DNA from 4 places in the Jejuibacter sp. L23 genome. Region 1 is predicted to be linked to each of the others. Evidence: predicted binding sites of a transcription regulator. Region 1 holds the regulator's gene; each other region holds the start of a gene.
What was found. The regulator LexA, encoded in region 1, represses DNA repair genes until DNA is damaged. The targets are predictions, from matches to a motif close to TNCTGTATGTACATACAGNA.

Region 1 (5,794 bases):
TCACCCAGATATTCGCGGAATACGGTGGAATAGAGCTTATTGCCCCGGAAGGTACGGCGGATGAAGAATGCGCCCAGGCGGCGGAAAATCGGGCCCGCTGGCCAGAAGTTAAGGTTGATACCGGCAGCGATATGCGGTGGTACCAGCCCCTGGTGGTAGAGCACGTAAGAGAGCAGCAGATAGTCCATATGGCTGCGGTGGCAGGGGACATAGACCAGTTCGTGGCCCTCGTGGGCCAGTTGACGAATGCGCTCGGCGTTATGGACGTTGATGCCCTGATAGAGCCGGTTCCAGGTAAAACCCAGTACGCGATCGGTTACGCGGATAGCTTCGTAAGAGAAGTTAGCCGCTATCTCTTCCATCAGGGCTACGGCGTTCTGTTGGGCCTTTTCATGGGAGATCTTTTTGGTACGCGCTTCGTCTTCTACCGCCCGGGCAATGGCCTTGGAGGACAGCAGCTTATTAAACAGATCCTGACGGGCCGGCAGACGTGGCCCTACGGCCGCCAGACGCAGACGCGAGAAGTGCATTCTGGCGATACGCAGCAGCTTCTGGGCGATACGCTTGTCCGTACCATGTTCGGTAGCCATACGGCGCAGAGAAACCGGTGGCGAGAAGCGCACAAAGCTGTCGCGGCCCAGCCAGATCACGGCGAAGAATTTTTGAATACCGTTCAGATTGCGCAGCGGCGGGTTGGCTTCCCCTTTCTCTTTGCCCGGCGCACGGCCGAACATCACAGAGACGGGCACCATCTGAACGTCAAGATTCGGATTACTGCGGTGTAGATCCAGATAGTTATGGAATAGTTTGATGGACTCTTGTTTAGGCGTGTAATAGGTGAAGACGCGGGGACCGTCGTGCGCGAACACATAGCGCGGCAGGACGACGCCGTCCACTTCCAGCGGCTCCATGGGGTCCGGCAGATCGTGGGCCAGACAGCGCGCACGCAGCGTCAACAAGTCTGCCTTCGAGTTATAGGGCAGAACGTACATAATCGGACGCGAAGTATCCAGGCCAAGTTCGGCGCAGGGATCCGCCGGAATTGACTTGCTCTTTACCAGAATACTTAATGGTAAATTAAGGAGCTTGTATAAAAATCGGGACCAGCCTGACATAAATGATGTAAAGCCTCTGGTTAATCATGCAAATGCGCCGTCAGAATACCAGAAACGGCACGGAAATTCTGCGGCACCACTATTAATCGAAGCGCGCTGGCGTTGACGCTGATTTTCGTCATACTGCCTGCTGCATTCGGTCTGGCTTCGTTAATCGGCTCGGGCGCGCCCTTGCCGCTTTGATGCAACTGAACTATTTAGAGTGTGTTTTTTGAAAAGGTTTCCATTACATGGCGAATAATACCACTGGTTTTACCCGTATCATCAAAGCTGCCGGCTATTCCTGGAAAGGTCTGAGCGCGGCGTGGCGTAACGAAGCGGCCTTCCGCCAGGAAGGGGTCGCCGCGGTTATTGCCATTATAGTGGCCTGCTGGCTGGATGTTGACGCCATGACGCGCGTGCTGCTGATTGGCTCCGTCATGCTGGTCACGATCGTCGAAATTCTGAATAGCGCCATCGAAGCCGTTGTTGACCGGATCGGCAGCGAGTATCACGAACTTTCCGGTCGCGCGAAAGATATGGGCTCCGCCGCCGTGCTGTTAGCGATTATCGTCGCGCTTTTCACCTGGGTCACGCTACTCTGGTCGCATTTGCGGTAAAGCTTCAGGAAACGGATAAAACGCTGACTTTTTACCACGTTGTGGTTCCAAAATCGCCTTCTGCTGTATATACTCACAGCATAACTGTATATACACCCAGGGGGCGGAATGAAAGCGTTAACGGCCAGGCAACAAGAGGTTTTTGATCTCATCAGGGAGCATATCAGCCAGACGGGAATGCCGCCCACCCGTGCGGAAATCGCGCAGCGACTGGGCTTCCGTTCGCCTAATGCCGCAGAAGAACACCTGAAGGCTCTGGCGCGCAAAGGGGTTCTCGAAATCGTCTCTGGCGCTTCACGCGGTATCCGACTGCTGCATGAAGAAGAAGAGGGGCTGCCGCTGGTTGGGCGCGTTGCCGCGGGTGAGCCGCTGCTGGCCCAGCAGCATATTGAAGGCCACTATCAGGTCGACCCTTCCCTGTTTAAACCGAGTGCGGACTTCCTGCTGCGAGTGAGCGGTATGTCGATGAAAGATATCGGCATTATGGATGGTGACCTGCTGGCGGTACATAAGACTCAGGAGGCGCGCAACGGTCAGGTCATCGTGGCTCGCATTGAAGATGAAGTCACGGTTAAACGCCTGAAGAAGCAGGGCAACACGGTACAACTGCTGCCGGAAAACAGCGAGTTTGAACCTATTGTGGTCGATCTGCGCGAACAGAATTTTACTATTGAAGGGCTGGCCGTCGGGGTGATCCGCAACGGCGAATGGCTCTGAATTTATAAACGCATCCCCCTGCTGACGCGTCCGTTCCCGGGCGCGTCTCTGCTTTAACTCTCCTGACTGCATAACCGGATAATGGCCATGCCCCTTTTCCAAAAAACCGATAAAGCATTATGGCGGCTGGCGCTGCCGATGATTTTCTCTAACGTGACGGTACCGCTGCTGGGGCTGGTGGATACTGCGGTCATTGGTCATCTCGACTCGCCGGATTATCTGGGCGGCGTTGCCGTTGGCGCTACGACGACCAGCTTTTTGTTTATGTTGCTGCTGTTCCTGCGGATGAGCACCACCGGCTTTGCGGCTCAGGCATGGGGCGCGAAAAATGCGCCGGCGCTGGCCAGAGCGCTGGTTCAGCCGCTGATGCTGGCGTTGATTGCCGGTGTGCTGATCGTGGCGTTACGTACTCCGCTGATTGATTTGGCTTTGTACATTGTCGGCGGCAGCGAGCAGGTTCTGTATCAGGCGCAGCGCTTCCTGGCCATTCGCTGGCTGAGCGCTCCGGCAACGCTCGCCAATCTGGTACTGCTGGGTTGGCTGCTGGGTGTCCAGTACGCCCGTGCGCCGGTTATTCTGCTGGTGGTGGGTAACCTGCTGAATATTTCGCTGGATCTCTGGTTTGTGGTAGGCCTGCATATGAACGTGCAGGGGGCGGCGCTGGCGACGGTCATTGCCGAATATGCGACGCTGCTTATCGGGCTGGTGATGGTGTGGCGGGTACTGCGGCTACGTGGCATCTCGATGGATATGCTGAAGCAGGCCTGGCGCGGCAATATTCGCCGCCTGCTGGCTTTGAACCGCGACATTATGCTGCGTTCCCTGCTGCTTCAGCTCTGTTTTGCCGGTATTACCATTTGCGGTGCGCGCCTCGGTAGCGAAATCGTGGCGATTAACGCGGTATTGATGACCATGCTGACCTTCACCGCCTATGCGCTGGATGGTTTTGCTTATGCGGTAGAGGCCCACTCCGGCCAGGCCTTTGGCGCGCGCAGTACCGGCCAGCTGTTGAGCGTATGGCGAGCAGCCTGCCGCCAGGCGGGTCTGGTGGCGCTCTGCTTCGCTGCGATCTACGCCCTGGCGGGGGCGCAGATCGTGGCCCTGTTAACCTCAATCCCCGAACTTCAGGCTCAGGCGGATCGCTATCTGCTGTGGCAGGCGGTGCTGCCGCTGGTTGGCGTCTGGTGTTATCTGCTGGATGGCATGTTTGTGGGGGCCACCCGCGGCGCGGAAATGCGTAACAGCATGGCGGTTGCCGCGCTGGGATTCGGACTGACGCTACTGACGCTGCCCTGGCTGGGCAACCATGGCTTGTGGCTGGCTCTGACGGTATTCCTGGGGCTGCGTGGCCTCTCCCTGGGCTGGATCTGGCGCCGTCACTGGCGTAACGATACCTGGTTTAAGGTGCCGGGCCACCAGTGAGCCTGCAAGGCTATACTTTATGGGTGAGTGAGGCTAAATCCGGCGCGGAGGTACGCAATGCTCAGAGACGAAATCGAAGGCGGCTGCCGCCGTCTGGTGGGTAGAGTCCGCGAAGCCTGGGGCAGGATGACCGACGATGACGGCGCCATTGCCAGCGGCCGTCATGAGCGGCTGATTGGCAGGCTTCAGCAACGCTATGGCTACGCCAGAGCCCAGGCAGAAAAAGAGGTGACCCAGTGGGAAAAGCGTAACGATTACCGCTGGTAGCAGGGCGTGGGCGCGGTTTAGCGCCCGCGTTTTTTCACGGCGACGCTGTGATCGTGCTGGCAGATTTCGCGGTTGCGGCAGGCTTCCACTTCGGCGCAGGGCGCGCACAGACCGTGTGCTTCGATCACATTGTGGTGTAGAGCAAAGCCGTTACCGGCCGCCAGCTTGTGCATTATCTCCTCCACACCTTCCGCACTCTCCTCTTTCACCGAACCGCAGCGATCGCAGATAAACATGGCGGAAGTGTGCATAGGCTCATCAAAGTGATGGCACAGCACATAGCTGTTAGTGGACTCAACTTTGTGTACAAACCCCTGCTCCAGAAGAAAATCCAGCGCCCGGTATACGGTAGGGGGCTTGGCCTGGGGTTCGCTGGCCTTCAGCAGATCGAGCAGATCGTAGGCGCTAATGGAGCTATCCTGCAGCGTCATCAGACGCAGTACTTCAAGGCGCTGAGGCGTCAGGCGCACGTTGCGCTGCTGGCACAGTTTCTCTGCACGCGCCAGCACATCTTGCGGTGTCGTCATATCCATCAGTCTGCCTCGTTATCTCGGAATCTTGCCCAATTTTATCATGAACCCGCTAAAACGCCGATATCCTGAACGCCGTCGTCACCTGGAGTGTGATACGGCGCGGCAGTCAGGTGTTAAGGCGGAGGATTACGCACCTTAATAGAGAAGTGTTATTGCATGATGAAATGCATTTTTATCATATATATTTCTGTAAATAAGATCTGATTCCTGGCGATATATCGCATATTGTGATTTTGATAGCATTATTTACTGCTTGCTCTTTGACCGGAATCAGGCGGATGACTACCTTGATTAAGGGCATTTTTTATTCACCCGTCATGATTCTTATAAAGAGGGAAGTAAGAATGTTACATAAGCATGAGTCCGTCCTGCATCTCACCTGCCTGAGTCAGGTTTCCGTCGCCCAACTGGCACCCACATTCGCCACGCTGCCTGCCACGGCTCACGCCGATGGTCAGTACCGGCTGCGACGCTATTCCGTTGTTCGATTCCGCCACGGAGAGGTGGAAGAAGTTGATAAGCATGATTTTGTTCAGTCCAGCGATATTAACCGCTTTCAGGGCAATGTGGTGCGCCGCTTTGAACCGCTGGAGTCCACCACGCTGAAAAGCGACGGTCTGCGTGAGGTTTGCCGACTGTTTGTGGAAAGTAACGGGTTGCCAGACGGACAGGAGATTGAGATCCACCAGATGCGTGTTACCGCGATCTACGATGAAACCCAGGTGGCGCCGGAAGGGATCCATCAGGACGGGTTTGATCATATCGCGCTGGTGGCGATCGATCGTGAAAATATCGTCGGCGGTGACGTCATGCTGTACAGCAACAACCATGAGGCGCCATTCTTCCGCAAGGTGCTGGAAAATGGTGAAGTAGCCATGCTGGCCGACCATACGTTATGGCATAACGCCAGCCCAATCCGGGCCGTCAGGCAGGGTGAGGAGGGGCATATGGATGTCTTCGTACTCACGGCCAGGGAGCAGCCCAATGAACTTCACGCCTGAAGCGGTACGCGCGCAGTTTGGCGCACTTTCCGCCCCGGAAGTATCGCCGCCGCCGGTGTTTCTTGATGGACCCGGCGGCACCCAGGTGCCGGTATCGGTGCTGGAGGCGATGGCGGGTTACCTGGGGCGCAACAATGCCA
Region 2 (5,794 bases), 2.1 Mb from region 1:
CATCCCGGATGATGCACTATGTTGATCAACATTTCCGTTCAGGCATTACGCTGGAAGAGCTCGCCTCTCACCTGTCGCTGTCTGGAAGTCATATTTCCCGCCAGTTCAGAAAAGAAACCGGCAGCACATTCCAGGAATACCTCATTATCAGACGGATCAAATATGCCTGTTATCTGCTTGAACAGACGGAGCTGGCGGTGTCAGAGATTGCGTTACAGTCCGGCTTTAACTATGTGACCTATTTTATCAAATGCTTTAGCCAGGTGACTGGCACCACTCCATTGCGATTTAAGAAAAACAGTAGAAAACAATCAAAATATCAGCCCGCCACTGGCAGATCCCCATAGCGCGTGGTATAGCAGGGTGAAAGAAAGGCGCGCTTCATGGCCCAGCGTTCGCCGGTGCCCTGCCCGGCAAACCAGATCTTCCCCCTTCCCTGACGGTTAATGGCGTCCAGCGCCTGCATCAGCTTTTCGCCATTGGCTCTGGGAGCGTAGCTGTCGAACAGATTAAGCTGCGCTACGCCACGGCTGTAAAAGTCACCCAGCATCACCCCCACTTTCAGATAGCGCGGCCCCGGTTTCCATACCGCATCCAGCGCCCGGATCGCGGCAGCAGTGATATCCCGGGTGTCCTGAGTCGGCGTCAGCAGTCGTATGCCAGCACTGTTGCTGTAGTAAGCCTGGTGCCTGTCGTGGGGGCTGTTTTTGATAAAGGTCGCCACATAGCGGCAGTACTGGCGCTCTCCCCGTAGTTTCTCCGCCGCCCGGGCGGCCCAGGCGCAGACCGCTTCGCGCACCGGGTCATACTCCGTCAGCCGCTCAGCAAAAGAGCGCGAGCTGATAATCTCCTGCTTCACCGGAGCGAACTCCTCAAAGGCCAGACAGGATTCACCGCGCAGTTCACGCACCGTGCGCTCCAGCACCACGTTAAAATTTTTGCGGATAAACCAGAGATCGCTCTGCGCCAGCGCCAGAGCGCTGGTGATGCCCATAGTATGGATCCGCTGTCCCAGACGGCGCCCGATGCCCCAGACCTCTTCGGGGGGCATCATCGCCAGCAGCCTGCGCTGACGCGCCGGATCCGAAAGATCCACCACGCCACCGGTGGCTGGCCAGCGCTTAGCGGCGTGGTTAGCCAGTTTCGCCAGGGTCTTACTCGGCGCGATTCCCACCCCCACCGTCAGACCAGTATCGCGCTTAATGCAGCGCCGTATTTCACAGCCCAGAGCATGGAGATCGGCCACGCCGCTCAGATCCAGAAAGGCTTCATCAATGGAATAACACTCTACCGCCGGGGCAAAACCTTCCAGAATCGCCATCACCCGCGCCGACATATCGGCATACAGGGCGTAGTTGGAGCTGAACACCTGAACGCCGTAACGCTCCACCCGCTGGCGAATCTTAAAAAAGGGCTCTCCGCGCGCGATACCCGCCTGCTTTGCCTGTGCATTGCGGGCCACCACGCAGCCGTCGTTATTACTCAGCACAATGACCGGGCGGTTTTTCAGATCGGGGCGAAACAGCGTCTCGCAGGCAGCGTAGAAGCTGTTAACGTCAACCAGCGCGTACATGCTGATGCACCGCTTTCAGAACCCAGGTGACCACCCCAAAGATCTCCAGGCTTTCCCCTTCGCCGGGAACGATGGGGCGATATTCGGGATTATGGGGCACCAGTCGTACCTGCGGGCGGGTTTGCAGCTCTTTAACGGTAAATTCGCCGTCCAGCGCGGCAATGACAATATCGCCATGGCGGGCGGTCAGGGAGCGATCCACCACCAGCAGATCGCCGCTGGCGATCCCGGCCTGAATCATCGAGTCACCGGCGGTTTTAACAAAGTAGGTAGCGCTGGGGCGCTGAACCACCAGATGGTTGAGATCGATACGCGCTTCCACGTAGTCCTGGGCCGGGCTGGGAAAGCCGCAGGCCACAGTGCTGGCGAACAGCGGCAGGGGTAAATCGGCATGGCAATCGACAACGTTAACTCTGCTCATGTCAGTCATCCATAAAATACTGTATATAAATACAGTACCCGGTGTTTTGGGTACAATCAAGCATGCCGGAGCCCGATCAGGCTATCGATCTGATGCAAATGGAAATTTTTATCGATGGGAAAAACGGGCCTGTAACAGGCCCGTGGTAACAGGTCAGGCTTCTGCGTCGTCCTGTTCGTCAAACACCTGTTGGGCCAGGTGCAGCGTGGCGTTGGCGGCGGGCAGGCCGCAATACAGTGCCGAATGCATAATCAGCTCTTTCAGCTCGTCCCGGGTGACGCCGTTATTACGGGCGGCCCGCAGATGCATTTTTAGCTCCGCTTCGCGGTTCAGGGCAATCAGCATGGCGATGGTGATCATGCTGCGGGTATGGCGGCTCAGACCCGGTCGGGTCCAGGTTTCTCCCCAGGCGTAGCGGGTGATAAAGTTCTGGAACTCTTCATTTAGCGGGCTCAGGTTTTCCAGCGTTCTGTCGACATGGGCATCGCCCAGCACCGCGCGCCGCACCTCCATTCCCTGCTGATAGCGTTCATCATCGTGCATTGTTTTACCCCTCCTGCTGCTGCAAAAAGCTCAGCAGCGCGGCATTGAACTGGCTGGCGGCTTCGATGTTCGACAGATGCGAAGCAGGCAGCGTTACCATTTGGGCGCCCGAAACCTGCTCGCGCAGGAATTCACTGTCGGCCACCGTGGTCACCGGATCCGCCTCACCGGCAATCAGCAGTAGCGGCAGCGCGATCTCCCCCACTTCTGCCCGCAGATCGGCACCGGCCAGCGCTTCACAACATTCGGCGTAGCCTTCGGCATTGCTGGCAGCAAGCGTATGCACCAGCGGCTCCACCACCGCGGGCGATTTCTGGCGAAACGACCGGGTGAACCAGCGATCGGCAGCGCCGGCGGCCACCACCGGCATGCCTTCCTGGCGTACGGTGCGGGCCCGGGAAAGCCAGCCAGCCTGGTCGCCTATCTTCGCCGCGCTGTTGGCGACCGTCACGCTGTAAAACCGCTCTGGCGCAAAGCGCGCCAGCCACAGGCCGGTTAGCCCGCCCATAGATATCCCGCAAAAATGGGCCTTGTCGATCCCCTCACGGGTCATGATATTCAGCACGTCCTCGCCCAGCTGCGCCAGCGTTACTTTCCCGCTCTTAGGGGTCTGGCCGTGACCGTGGGTGTCGTAGCGCAGCACCCGGAAGTGCGGCAGCAGTGCATCACGCTGGCCGTTCCACATCGACAGGTCGGTTCCCAGCGAGTTAGAGAGAATCACCACCGGCGCATCGTCACGCCCTTCAAGCTGGTAATGAATAGTCATAAAGATTCCTTACTTCGCGCCAGCACCTGGCGCAAAAAATGGTCGGCGCTGCCGGTGGCCCCGGCGGGGTCCAGCAGGCTCGCAATCTGTGATTCAGACAGGTAACGGCTTACCGTTTCATCCTGTTGCAGCAGCCGCACCAGCGGCTGGTTATCATCCAGCGCCTGGTGGCACAAACGCTCCACCAGATGGTGCGCCCGGGCTTTGCCCATCTGCGGCGCCAGCGCCAGAGTGACCGACTCCGCCATAATCAACCCGTGGGTGATATCCAGATTCTGGCGCATTTTTTGAGGATAAACCTGCATCCCTTCCACCAGCGTCAGGGCATTGTCCAACACGCCGCCGGTCAGGGTCGCCAGCTGCGGCAGCGTTTCCCACTCCGCCTGCCAGCCCCCCAGAGCCCGTTCATGCTGCTGATTCTGGGCAGCATACAGCGCCGCCATCAGCCCCGGGATCCGGCCTGTGCTACTGAGGATAGCAGCACAGGTGACGGGATTGCGCTTGTGGGGCATGGTCGAAGAGCCGCCGCGCCCTTCCGCCACCGGCTCCGAAACTTCGGCCACTTCGGTCTGCATCAGTAGCGCGAAATCACCAGCGAATTTGCCCAGCGAAGCGGCAAGACCAGCAAACCAGCCTGCCGCTTCCAGCAGCCGGTCGCGCTGGCTGTGCCACGGCGTATCGGGAACGCCAAGCGCCAGCTCCCGGGCCAGAGCCTGAATGACTACAGGCCCCTGCGCCTTTAGAGACGCCAGGGTGCCCGCAGCGCCGCCCAGTTGAATCACCAGCAGTCGCGGACGCATTTCATTGAGCCGCGCCCGGTGACGCAGCAGCGCATCCAGGGTTCCCGCCAGCTTCAGGCCGTAGGTGGTCGGTAGCGCATGCTGTAGCCAGGTGCGCCCCGGCATCAAACTGGCGGCATGATCCCCGACCTGACGGGTCAGCGCGGTAATCAGCCGGTTCAACTGCGTTTCCGCCTGTTCCAGTGCCGCGCGCAGTTGCAGGATCAGGCCGGTGTCAATGGCGTCCTGACTGGTGGCTCCCCAGTGTACATAGCGGGCCGCCTGCTCATCTTCACCCCTGACCACGGCGGTCAGCTGTTTAACCAGCGGAATGACGATATTCCCCGCCAGTGCCGCGTCCCGGGCCAGGGCGTCGCTGTCCAGCCGTTCCGCCTGACAGCAGGCGTTAATGGCCGCCGCCGCCTCCCGGGGCACCATATCGCAACTGGCCTGAGCGCGGGTCAGCGCCGCTTCGAAATCCAGCATCCCCTGTAGCAACGCCCGATCGCTAAAGCAGTCGCTGAGCGATGAGCCGTGAAACAGCGGAGTGTAAAGTGACATCGTTTCTCCTTATACGCGTTCCAGCACCAGGGCGATCCCCTGGCCCACGCCGATACACATGGTGCACAGCGCATAGCGTCCGCCGCTGCGCTTTAGCTGATACGCCGCCGTCATCGCCAGACGTCCGCCGGATGCGCCCAGCGGGTGCCCCAGAGCAATGGCGCCGCCATTGGGATTTACGTGGGCCGCATCATCCGGCAGTTCCAGCGAACGCATCACCGCCAGCGCCTGGGCGGCAAATGCTTCATTCAACTCGATAACATCCATCTGCGCCAGGGAAAGTCCGGTCTGCGCCAGCACTTTTCTGACCGCCGGTGCCGGGCCAAAGCCCATAATCCGCGGCGCCACGCCTGCCGTCGCCATGCCCACCACCCGGGCCAGCGGCTGGAGGTTGTTATCGCGCATCGCCATCTCGCTTGCCAGCAGCAGCGCGCAGGCGCCGTCGTTAACACCGGAGGCATTACCGGCAGTGACGGTGCCGTCCGGGCGCACTACCCCTTTCAGTTTAGCCAGGGCCTCCGCCGAGGTGGAACGCGGATGTTCGTCCCGGGTAAACAGCAGCGGCTCGCCCTTACGCTGGGGAATCGAGACCGGGATCAGCTCATCGTCAAACAGTCCCAGCTCCTGAGCCCGGGCGGTACGCAACTGGCTGCGCAGTGCAAAGGCGTCCTGATCGGCGCGGTTAATATTGAAATCATCGGCCACGTTTTCGGCGGTTTCCGGCATCGAATCCACGCCATATGCCGCCTTCATCAGCGGGTTGATAAAACGCCAGCCGATGGTGGTATCTTCCATCTTCATGGTACGGCTGAAGGCTTTGTCCGCCTTACCCATCACAAAGGGAGCACGGGACATGCTCTCGACCCCGCCTGCGATCGCCATCTGCGCCTCGCCGCTCTTGATGGCGCGCGCCGCCATACCGATGGTGTCCAGGCTGGAGCCGCACAGCCGGTTAACGGTGCTGGCGGGAACGCTTTCCGGTAACCCGGCCAGCAGCAGCGCCATCCGCGCCACGTTACGGTTATCCTCCCCCGCCTGGTTGGCGCAGCCATAGAGCACATCATCGATCCGACTCCAGTCCAGGTTAGGGTGTCGTTCCATCAGCGCCTTAATCGGCAGCGCCGCCAGATCGTCCGCCCGTACGGTGGAAA
Region 3 (5,794 bases), 2.2 Mb from region 1:
GATCGCCTGGGTCGACCATTGCTGCGCATTACCTTCGACTTCCCGGAAAACGATCTGAAGATGGCGCAGTACTGCACCAACAAAGTGGCGGAGATCGCCAAAGCGATGAACCCGCGCGAGATAGTCTCTAAACCGATGACCGGCCACTGGAACAGCATGCCGTACCAGTCTTCCCACGTTGTGGGCGGATTCATTATGGGTGCCGATCCTTCCATCAGTTCCGTTAACAAGCATCTCCAGGTCTGGGACGTGCCGAACCTGTTCGTGGTGGGGGCATCCGCCTTCCCGCAGAACCCGGGCTATAACCCAACCGGCACCGTAGGGGCGCTGGCCTATAAGGCCGCGTTCTCCATCCGTAATTTCTACCTGAAGAATCCGGGGGAGATGATTAACGTATGAAACGTTTAGCACTGTCGTTGCTCGCCGTCTCCTGCCTGGCGGCCTCCGCCCAGGCGCTGGCTCAGCCGGAATTCGACCAGGTAGAAAAAGGGCGCTACCTGGCGACCCTGGGTGACTGCGCCGCCTGCCACACGGCCGAACCCAGCAAACCGTTCGCTGGCGGCGTAGAGCTTAAAACGCCATTCGGTAGCCTGGTCGGCGCCAATATTACGCCGGATAAAGAGACCGGCCTCGGTAACTGGACCTATGACGACTTCCGCCGCACCATGTCGGAAGGCATCGGCCACGGCGGCAAGCGACTGTATGGCGCCATGCCCTTTACCGCCTACACCAAAGTTTCGGATGAGGACAACCGCGCCATCTGGGCATATCTGCAGACCCTGGCACCGGTGAAGCAGCACGTTGAAACCAACCAGTTACCCTTCCCGTTCAGCGTACGTACCAGTCTGATTGGCTGGAACTGGCTGAACTTCGACAAAGGGCAATATCAACCCGATATGTCGAAGTCCGCGGAATGGAATCGCGGTGCTTACATCGTGCAGGGTCTTGGCCACTGTGGCACCTGCCATACCCCCAAAAATATTCTGGGCGGTGACAAGAACGACCGGTTCCTGCAGGGCGCCGAAGTTGAAAACTGGTGGGCGCCTAATATCACTGCCGCTAACCACGACGGCATTGGCCGCTGGAGCGTTCAGGATATTAAAGACTACCTGCGTACCGGGATGAACCGCTACGACATCGCCTCCGGGCCGATGGCCGAAGAGGTGAAAAACTCCTCACAGCACTGGAACGATGGCGATCTGCAGGCCGTGGCGGTCTATCTGAAATCCCTGAAACAGGATAACGAACAGCCGCCAGCACCGCTGAAGCCTGAAGAGGCACAAATGGTCACCGGTAAAGCGATCTATTTTGATCGCTGCTCCGCCTGCCACACCTCTTCCGGTAAAGGCGTGCAGCATATCTTCCCGCAACTGGCGGACAGCCCGCTTCTCAACGCCAAAGAGCCGGTCTCTTTGATGCGCGTTGTGCTGGCCGGCAGCCGCGGCGTGGATACGCCAGAGCGCCCGACCGCACCAGCTATGCCCGCTTTTGCAGCCACCATGACCGACAGCCAAATTGCCGACGTGCTGACTTACGTTCGCAACAGTTGGGGCAACGCAGCACCCGCCGTCAGCGCCAGCGACGTTCAGAAGATGCGCGAAAAGCTCAAAGAGTAATCGTGACCCGGGGAGCTTCGGCTCCCCGTTTTTATTCAGCCTGCTTTAGCACGACCGGAATATACATCTCGATATCCCACACGCCGTTGCTCCCGTCGCTAAGATAGATTTCAAATACCGGCCCTTCCCTGAGCTGATGCGCCCCATCGCCAGAAACGGCCGTGAAGAAGCTAAGCCAGGGCGCGGTGAAATCGCCATCCGCCACCTGTACCCGGGCCACGGCAAACAGACCTGCCGCCAGCCGGGTTTTGGTCACCCCTTCACTATTGGGCGGTATCTCAAACGCCGGATCGACCGATATCATGGTATCGCAGCGTAGCGCCTCCGGCGGCGTCAGTTCCGGGTTACCAAAGTAGACGGCGATCCACTCTCTGGGAACCAGCTGTTTGGTGGTGACCCAGGCCTGAAGCTGCTCAAACCCTTTCGGCACCGTTTTTTCCCAGGGCCCCACAAGGTGAAACCCCGCCAGCGTACGTTCTGCAACCCGTTGAATCTGATAGTGCATATTCTCCTCCGGAGACAATAACTGTATATTTATACAGCTTAATATCAAAGTCAGAAATAGCCTGCAAGATACCCTAACGCCATCCTGTGATACGGATTCCATAATGGTGGTGAAAAAAAGAGCAGAAAGAAAGGCGAAGACAAAAAAGGCGGGAAAGAGTCCCGCCCGGCGTAGTCGATCAAACTCAGGGTTTGCTGAACCAGTCGCTAATCCGTGAGAACAAACCACCTTTGTTTACGGCTTCCAGCGTCACCAGTGGCATTCTGGCAACTTCTTTGTCACCGTTATACAGCTCGATATCACCAATTTGCTGGTGAGCCTTGAGCGGAGCTTCCAGGTTGGGCGTATCCAGCACGTACTTCGCCTTAATGCCAGAAACCTGACTCTTCGGCAGCGCCATCCAGAAGTCGCGTTCAGGGCCCACACTAATCTTCTCTTTATCGCCGTACCAGACTCGTTCCTGGCCCACCTGTTTACCACTGTGCATAACCCGAACCGTATCGAAATTATCCTGGCCCCAGTGCAGCAGTTTGCGAGCCTGCTCTTCACGCCCTTTCGAACTGTCTGCCCCCATCACAACGGCAATCAGGCGGCGATGACCATCCACGCTGGAAGCGATAATATTAAAGCCCGCCCCAGAGGTATGGCCGGTTTTCAGCCCATCGACATTCAGCGTTTTATCCCACAGCAGGCCGTTACGGTTGTACTGCGTGATGCCATTCCAGGTCAGGCTCTTCTCGCTGTACATATGATAAAACTCGGGCTCGCCGTGGATAATGGCCCGCGACAGCAGTGCCAGATCCCACGCCGAACTGTGCTGACCCGGCGCATCCAGGCCGTGTACGGTTTCGAAGTGGGTATCGTTCAGCCCCAACTTCTGCACATAGTCGTTCATCATCCGCACAAACTGCGGCTCACCGCCCGCCACATGGTCGGCCAGCGCCACGCAGGCGTCGTTGCCGGAATCTACAATCAGGCCACGGCTCAGGTCGCGCACCGTTACTTTGTCGCCAGGCTTGAGAAACATCAAAGAGGAGCCATTAAACACCGGATTCCCCTGAGCCCAGGCATCTTTACCGACGGTCACTACGTCGTCGGGAGAAATACGCTGGCTATCGATAGCGCGATCCACCACGTAGCCGGTCATCAGTTTGGTCAGGCTGGCGGGATTACGCTGTTGATGGGGATGACCAGAAGTCAGTACCTGGCCGGTAGTGTAATCCATCAATACCCATGAACCGGCCTGGATTTGCGGTGGCTGCGGCAACGGCTGTACCGGTGCCTCCGCTGCCGTGGCGGACTGAACGCAGCAGGAAAGAAAAGAAACAGCAAGAATAAAGCGGAATTTCAACGGCATGTCCTCAATGACTACAAAAAACGTCGCCTGTTTTACGGAACTTCTTATTACGGTGCTGCGGCAAATTGCAAGAAAGTATGACAGCCACACAGAAATGCGCCGATTGTCGTTTATCCGCCGGTGATGCCAAAGAAGAGACGTCTGAACCACGCGATCGCTCAGGAGCCCGCCATTACGGCTTACTTAGCCGTCTGCCATTAATTAGACCCTACAATCACTGTTATTTTAAGAATGTTTACTGCCATAAAATAACAAGCGGGGTGTTACATAAAATGGCATAATAGCGGCCGCAATGTTGCACAAACGGCCACAAAATAACCGGTTGTTTGCTGTATATTGATGTTCGTTTTAGAAGTAGCGATAAAGACAGGAATACCAATGATTAAAAAAATTGCCATTTCGGCCTGCGCTTTGGTGCTTTGTGCATGTTCCTCTGCCGGTAAAATTTCTGACATTGATACCGGAATGTCAAAACAGCAAATTATATCGAAGCTCGGGAATCCCGATAAATCTTATTCCAAAAATGAGCTGGAAGTGCTGACTTATTTAAATCGTAAGCCGAAAACCTTTAGCTTCGATCGCGAAGATTATCAGGTGGTTCTGATTAACGATACCACCGCCGAAATTACGCCCACCAGCAAACTGAGCAAATAATCCTACCCTTTCGCTTGCTTCTGGCTGCGCCGGTTTTCCCGCGGAGCCAGAACCAGGCCAACCAGCGCTATCCAGCCATCCATCAGCCGCTTTACGCCATCGCGTGACAGTAGCCAGGTCAACCCCGTTGCCGCCGCCAGTGCCGCCACAGCAACCTGCCATGGCGCATTAAGTTTCTGCAACGCATCCCACAGCAGATATTTCACCACCAGCCCGTGCAGGGCATAGATAAACAGCGTGCGGGTACCGATTTTCGCCAGGCCACGCCACCACCACGTCAGGGCGCAGAAGGCGTAGATGCAGAGCACTGCCAGCAGGTAGTGCCCCAAACGCATTAGCGCCGCTTCACGAAGCCCTTCATCCAGCGCCGGGAAGGTGCTACTGCCGTACAGCAGCGCCGTGCCAAACTGGTCGCCGAACAGGTAGCTCAGCAGCAATATCACCGCCCCCACGCAGGCGGCTTTGGGGTTAAAGACGTTCTCCAGTCGCAGGCGATTCGAAGAGGCGGCCTGAACCCCGGCGATGTAGAACGGGAAGAAGACCAAAGTACGCATAATGCCGAAGGCGTAACCGTCAAAGTCGACAAAAGAGACTGCCACCGACACGGCAATGGAGATGCCCAGCGCGAACCGCAGCCGCATAAACAGAGGCGTTAACAGCTTCCAGAAAATAAGGCTATACAGATACCATAATATCCAGTTAGGGGCCCCGTTCTTAATATAGCTGGACAGGTCACGGTAAATAATCAATTCGGCCAGTTCATACAGCAGACTGAGGGCCACAAACGGAATTATCAGCTTATAGAAAATCGTCTGATAATTAACCGTAAAGCGCTCTTTAACCACATAGCCATTCAGGAAAATAAAGGCGGGCATATGGAACAGATACAGAAAATCATAAATGCGGGACAGCATCGGTGACCCCGGAACTGCGGCTTCGATAATATGACCAAAAACCACTAAAAAAATAAGGGACGCTTTAATGCTATCCAGTCGGTAATCCCGCATAACGCTCCCCGCGCTGGCCCGATTTAACACAGCCCCTATCCTGGCACAGCCATTTCACAATTTCACGGTAACAGGGGCATTATCCGTCGATTCCTGGTCTGCCCTGCGGTTCTGACACCGATAAGCGCCGTGGCAGTTTCAGCCGGGGGGAGTTCTGGTTTACCATAGCCTGTCTGATTTCAGCCGCGCACAACCCCAGGAGCACAGCGATACCGTGGATAAAAAAGCCGAGCAGCCGACCTTCCTCTTTCATGACTATGAAACCTTCGGCACCCATCCGGCGCTGGATCGCCCGGCGCAGTTCGCCGCCATCCGTACCGATGCACAGTTCAATATTATCGGCGAGCCGGAGGTTTTTTACTGCAAACCGGCAGACGACTATCTGCCGACCCCGGAAGCGGTGCTGATCACCGGTATTACTCCCCAACAGGCGCGCTCACGTGGCGATAACGAAGCGCGCTTTGCTGAGCGCATCCACGATCTGTTTACCGTGCCCAATACCTGCGTGCTGGGCTATAACAACGTGCGCTTCGACGATGAGGTCACGCGCAATATCTTCTATCGCAACTTTTTCGATCCCTACGCCTGGAGCTGGCAGCACAATAATTCGCGCTGGGATTTGCTGGATGTGATGCGCGCCTGCTATGCCCTGCGT
Region 4 (5,794 bases), 100 kb from region 1:
GCCTGGCGCCGGATTCGCACCGGCGGCGTCCCCCGTCGCGACCTCTGCGATCCATACCTCAGCGGATGAACTCCATGCGGGCGAAACCTCTATCCCCAGCCAGGGCAAAGAGATGCCCGCTTACTTTGCTCGTCCTAAAGAGCCCGCAGAAAATCTGCCCGTGGTTATCGTGGTTCAGGAGATTTTTGGCGTACACGAACACATCCGCGATCTGTGCCGCCGCCTGGCCCTTGAGGGCTATCTGGCTATAGCGCCGGAGCTCTACTTCCGTCAGGGCGATCCCAATGACTGGGACGATATTCCCACCCTGTTCAGCGAACTGGTCAGTAAAGTGCCGGACAGCCAGGTAATGGCCGATCTCGACCACGTCGCCAGCTGGGCGGCACGCCATGGCGGTAATGCCAACCGCCTGCTCATCACTGGCTTCTGCTGGGGAGGACGCATCTCATGGCTGTACGCCGCCCATAATCCGCAGCTAAAGGCGGCTGTGGCCTGGTATGGACGACTGACGGGAGATAAAACGCTGAACTGGCCGAAACAGCCCATCGATATTGCGACCGATCTGAATGCGCCGGTCCTGGGGCTGTATGGCGCGCAGGATACCGGTATTCCGTTGGATAGCGTGGAGAGCATGCGTCAGGCGCTGCGCGCGGCAAACGCCAATGCAGAAATTGTGGTTTACCCCGATGCGGGACACGCCTTCAACGCCGACTACCGCCCCAGCTACCACAAAGAGTCCGCCGAAGATGGCTGGCAGCGCATGCTGGCGTGGTTCGAACGTTACGGCGCCGGTAAGTAACCCAAAACAGAAAAGCCCCTCATCGTCCATGATGATGGGGCAAACTTTTCTGACCCTAATGGCCTCAGGCGTTACGCAGGTTCTGTGCCGCCTGAACCATATTCGCCAGAGCCGCACGGGTTTCCGGCCAGCCGCGGGTCTTCAGACCACAGTCCGGGTTCACCCACAGGCGCGCAGCAGGGATACGCTGTGCCGCCTTGTTCAGCAGCGCTTCGATCCAGTCCACATCCGGTACGTTAGGCGAGTGGATATCGTAAACGCCCGGCCCGATCTCATTCGGATATTCAAACTCTTCAAATGACTCCAGCAGTTCCATATCCGAACGGGAGGTTTCGATGGTAATCACATCGGCATCCAGTGCGGCGATGGAATCCATGATGTCGTTAAACTCGCAGTAACACATATGGGTGTGAATCTGGGTTTCGTCACGGGCCACCGCGGCATTAAGACGGAACGCGTCCACTGCCCATTCCAGATAAGCCTGCCAGTCGCCGCGCTTCAGCGGCAGTCCTTCGCGCAGCGCCGGTTCATCGATCTGGATGATACCGATGCCCGCCGCCTCCAGGTCCGCCACTTCGTCGCGCAGCGCCAACGCAATCTGCTTCGCGATGGTTTCGCGGCTGACGTCCTCACGCGGGAATGACCAGCAGAGAATGGTGACCGGGCCGGTCAGCATGCCTTTAACCGGCTTGTCGGTCAGAGACTGAGCGTAAGTCGCCCACTCAACGGTAATCGGCGCCGGGCGACTGACATCGCCAATCACGATCGGCGGCTTCACGCAGCGGGAGCCATAGCTCTGCACCCAGCCGTTCTGGGTAAAGACGAAACCGTCCAGATGTTCGCCGAAATATTCGACCATGTCGTTACGCTCGGCTTCACCATGCACCAGCACATCCAGCCCCAGACGCTCCTGCTCCTGAATGGCCTGCTTGATGTGCTCTGCGATGCCAGTGCGGTAGTTCCCGGCATCCAGACGCCCTTTTTTGAAGTCCAGACGCAGACCGCGGATCTCGGTGGTCTGCGGGAACGAGCCAATAGTCGTGGTCGGCCAGGCGGGCAGTTGAAAGCGCGCGCGCTGGGCTTCGGCCCGTACCGGGTACGGATTAGCACGCAGGCTGTCGCGCCCGCTGATAGCGGCCAGACGCTTTGCCACCGCTGCGTTATGCACTCGGGTGGAGTGACGACGAGCCTGAATTGGCGCGCTCCATTCATCGATCGCCGCAGTATCGCCGCTGTTCAGCGCATCGCGCAGCAGGGTAAGTTCCTGACACTTCTGCAGGGCAAACGCAAACCAGCTCTTCACTTCATCATCCAGGCGGGTTTCCACGCTGAGATCGATAGGGCTGTGCAGCAGCGAACAGGACGATCCCACCCAAAGCTCACGCGCGCCGACAACCTCTTTAATCTGGCTATATTTTTCCGTCAGGTCGGCACGCCATACGTTACGACCATTCACCAGGCCCGCGGAAAGCAGCCAGTCGGCAGGCAAACGCTGGTGCAAAGTATTTACGTCATCGCTGCCGTGGACCAGATCGACATGCAGCCCCTGCACCGGCAGCGCGGCAATGGTATCCAGGTTCGGCGTAATACCTTCAAAGTAGGTAGTCAGTAGCAGTTTGACCTGCCCCGCCAGCGCCTCATAGGCCGGTTGATAAGCATCCAGCCATTCGCGGGGCAGCTCCAGCACCAGCGCAGGCTCATCGATCTGTACCCACTCGATGCCACGCTTCGCCAGCTCTGCCAGCACCTGCTGGTAGACCGGCAGAATCTCGCTCAGCAGTGACAGACGATCGAAGGCCTCGCCTTTGACCTTGCCCAGCCACAGATAAGTGACCGGCCCCAGCAATACCGGCTTAACGTTGTGACCCAGCGCCAGCGCTTCATCGACTTCTTCCAGCAACTGATTCCAGGCCAGACGGAAATTTTGACCGCGAGTAAATTCCGGCACGATGTAGTGATAGTTGGTGTTAAACCACTTCGTCATTTCCGACGCCGCCGCAGGCTCGCCGCTCGGCGCACGACCGCGGGCAATACGAAACAGGGTATCGATATCGATCTGACCATCGGCATTCTGATGACGCGCCGGTACATTCCCCAACATCAGGCTGGTGGTCAGGACCTGATCGTACCAGGCGAAATCGCCGACCGGCAGCAGATCGATGCCGGCGTCTTTCTGCTGCTGCCAGTGGCGGGCGCGCAGTTCACGGCCGTTTTCCAGCAGCGCTTCACGGCTGCTGTTGCCAGCCCAGTAGCTCTCTTGCGCTTTCTTCAGTTCACGATGCAGGCCTACACGGGGGAAGCCAAGGGTATGGTTGCGGATGGTCATTGTCTTATCGCCTCTTATGAATCTTTATGATTTAGCCGTCCAGATGTTTACACATCCATATTTCCCCGATACTGTATATTCCTCAAGCGCAAAATGTTCATGGCGAAGTGAAGGACTTTCATGATTGAGATAAAACACCTGCGCACGCTGCTGGCCCTGCGCAATAACGGCTCCCTGGCAGGCGCGGCCGCCACGCTGCATCAGACGCAGTCGGCACTGTCGCATCAGTTTAGCGATCTGGAACAGCGGCTCGGCTTTCGACTGTTCGTTCGCAAAAGCCAGCCGTTGCGCTTTACGCCGCAGGGCGAGATTCTGTTGCGTCTGGCAGAGCAGGTGATGCCGCAAATCAGCCAGGCGCTACAGGCCTGCAACGAACCCCAGCAGACCCGGCTGCGGATCGCCATTGAGTGTCATAGCTGTATTCAGTGGCTGACGCCAGCGCTGGAGGCATTCCGCCAGCAGTGGCCTCAGGTAGAAATGGATTTTCGTTCTGGCGTGACTTTCGATCCCCAGCCTGCTCTACAGCAGGGGGAACTGGATCTGGTGCTGACTTCGGACATTCTGCCGCGCAGCGGCCTTCACTATTCGCCGATGTTCGATTTTGAGGTACGTCTGGTACTGGCCACCGATCACCCTCTGGCGGGCAGGCCGCAGATCTTGCCGGAAGATCTGAGCGACGAAACCCTGCTGATTTATCCGGTACAGCGCAGCCGCCTGGATATCTGGCGCCACTTCCTGCAACCGGCAGGCGTCAGCCCTGGGCTTAAGCACGTTGATAATACGCTGCTGCTGATTCAGATGGTGTCGGCGCGAATGGGCATTGCTGCCCTGCCACACTGGGTGGTGGAAAGCTTTGAACGCCAGGGTCTGGTGGTGACCAAAACCCTGGGTCAGGGATTATGGAGTCGACTTTACGCCGCCGTGCGCGACGGCGAGCAGCGACAGCCGGTGACTCAGGCCTTTATTCATTCGGCGCGCAACCACGCCTGCGATCACCTGCCGTTTGTGCGGAATGCGGAGCGACCCAACGGCGATGTACCCACAGAGAAAGCACTATTACCGTTCCCCCAATAAGAAAGCTCGGCCAGTGGGGCTGCTGCTGCCAGATAGCCAGATTGACCAGTAGCCCCGCCGGAACATGCATATTGTTCATGATCCCCAGGGTTCCTGCATCCACCTGAGTGGCACCGTAGTTCCACATAAAGTAGCCCAGGCCCGAAGCCACCACCCCAAGCCAGACCAGAATCCCCCACTGTAGCGAGGTTTCCGGCAGGTTCTGAGGATCCCCCAGCGCCAGCCAGGCCAACAGCGCGACGATAAATGCCCCCAGATAGAACCAGGAAAAGGCGCAGTGCTGCGGCATGGGGTCAACCTCCATCAACCGCTTGTAGCCCACCATGCCGATGGCGAAGCTGATGTTGGCGAGCTGTACCAGTAACAGCCCGGTCCAGAAATGGTCGCTGACGCGGTCATAGCGAATAATCGCCGCCCCCGCCACCGCCAGCAGCGCGCTCAACACATAACCCCAGCGTAGCCTGCGACCGCTAATCAGGTCATAAATCAAGGTGATATACAGCGGTGTCAAAACGGTGAACAGCAGGAATTCCGACACCGTCAGATACAGGTAGGCCTGGAAGCTCAGCAGATACATGATCCCCAGCTGCATTGCGCCCACCAGCATATACCGCCCCAGCGTTTTCAGGCGATAGCCGCGGATACGCAGAAACGGCAGGAATACCAGCGCAGCCAGCCCCACTCGCATCAACACGGAAAAGTAGCTGTCGACGTGACCAGCAAGATATTCGCCGATCAGGCTAAAGGAAAATGCCCACAAAATAGTGGTAATGATGAGTAATGCCACTGTAACGGTCTCTTCGCCCGGGAAAAGAGGCCATTGTAGCGAAGCCCGCAAGCGCGGGCGCGACTATTTAGTTGACGAGTGGTTGCTATTTAATCAATCATCATTCAGATAGAGCTGCCGCAAATAATGCGGTACGGCGTTATCGCCATTAGTGCCGATCACTTCCTGTTCTGGTAACAGATCCTTCAGGCGCTGGTGGGCATTGCCCATAATGCAACCCTTACCGGCCATGGTCAGCATCTCTTTATCATTCATACCATCGCCAAAGGAGATACAGTCTGCAAGCCCATAGCCCATGCCGTTTGCCACCGCTTCCAGGGCATGGCCTTTCGAAACGCCGCCGGCCATCACTTCCAGGCAGGTCACCGTCGAGAAGCTGACGTTAACCCGGTCGCCCCAGCGCGCATTAATCGCCTGTTCCAGCGGCAGCAGCTTATCGTGATCTTCACAGGTGAAGAAGACCTTGCTCACCCCTTCCGGCGCCAGCAGACCCGGTTGGTAGACGTTATAGCGGAACACCGCCTCCTGAAAATATTTCATATCTTCCGGGCGATGGCGGCTGATAAACCATTCGTCATCGCGATAAACGTTGGTGACGATCTCAGGATCCTGATACATCATGACAAACAGATCGCTGGCGATATCCTGATCCAGATCGTGAGAGAAGAGCAGTTTACCGTCGGCATCATGTACCCGCGCGCCGTTAGAGGTGATCATGCAGGCGCGGATCCCCAGACTGTCGCGGATCTGGCCGACATCGATATAGTGGCGTCCGGTGGCGAACACAAAGTGCAGACCGCGTTCGGTC

Region 2: a site for LexA is predicted at 2,012-2,031, ahead of umuD (translesion error-prone DNA polymerase V autoproteolytic subunit). Genes of this name have one in related genera too.
Region 3: a site for LexA is predicted at 2,141-2,160, ahead of sbmC (DNA gyrase inhibitor SbmC). Genes of this name have one in related genera too.
Region 4: a site for LexA is predicted at 3,195-3,214, ahead of metR (HTH-type transcriptional regulator MetR). Genes of this name have one in related genera too.

What each region holds. Positions count from the first base shown of each region.
Region 1 is NZ_CP138199.1:344,655-350,448, forward strand. It holds gene plsB (glycerol-3-phosphate 1-O-acyltransferase PlsB) at 1-1,115, opposite strand, end outside; gene SCU88_RS01580 (diacylglycerol kinase) at 1,346-1,714, shown strand; gene lexA (transcriptional repressor LexA) at 1,823-2,431, shown strand; gene dinF (MATE family efflux transporter DinF) at 2,519-3,853, shown strand; gene SCU88_RS01595 (CsbD family protein) at 3,911-4,120, shown strand; gene zur (zinc uptake transcriptional repressor Zur) at 4,138-4,653, opposite strand; gene SCU88_RS01605 (2OG-Fe dioxygenase family protein) at 4,998-5,654, shown strand; gene SCU88_RS01610 (cysteine desulfurase-like protein) at 5,638-5,794, shown strand, end outside.
Region 2 is NZ_CP138199.1:2,406,570-2,412,363, reverse strand. It holds gene SCU88_RS11115 (helix-turn-helix domain-containing protein) at 1-347, shown strand, start outside; gene umuC (translesion error-prone DNA polymerase V subunit UmuC) at 320-1,573, opposite strand; gene umuD (translesion error-prone DNA polymerase V autoproteolytic subunit) at 1,557-1,994, opposite strand; gene pcaC (4-carboxymuconolactone decarboxylase) at 2,148-2,537, opposite strand; gene pcaD (3-oxoadipate enol-lactonase) at 2,542-3,303, opposite strand; gene SCU88_RS11090 (3-carboxy-cis,cis-muconate cycloisomerase) at 3,300-4,643, opposite strand; gene pcaF (3-oxoadipyl-CoA thiolase) at 4,653-5,794, opposite strand, start outside.
Region 3 is NZ_CP138199.1:3,479,624-3,485,417, forward strand. It holds gene SCU88_RS16680 (GMC oxidoreductase) at 1-399, shown strand, start outside; gene SCU88_RS16685 (c-type cytochrome) at 396-1,616, shown strand; gene sbmC (DNA gyrase inhibitor SbmC) at 1,648-2,121, opposite strand; gene dacD (serine-type D-Ala-D-Ala carboxypeptidase DacD) at 2,306-3,478, opposite strand; gene SCU88_RS16700 (hypothetical protein) at 3,857-4,132, shown strand; gene SCU88_RS16705 (acyltransferase family protein) at 4,135-5,139, opposite strand; gene sbcB (exodeoxyribonuclease I) at 5,354-5,794, shown strand, end outside.
Region 4 is NZ_CP138199.1:240,095-245,888, reverse strand. It holds gene SCU88_RS01135 (dienelactone hydrolase family protein) at 1-799, shown strand, start outside; gene metE (5-methyltetrahydropteroyltriglutamate--homocysteine S-methyltransferase) at 864-3,125, opposite strand; gene metR (HTH-type transcriptional regulator MetR) at 3,246-4,199, shown strand; gene SCU88_RS01120 (carboxylate/amino acid/amine transporter) at 4,087-4,986, opposite strand; gene yigL (sugar/pyridoxal phosphate phosphatase YigL) at 5,080-5,794, opposite strand, start outside.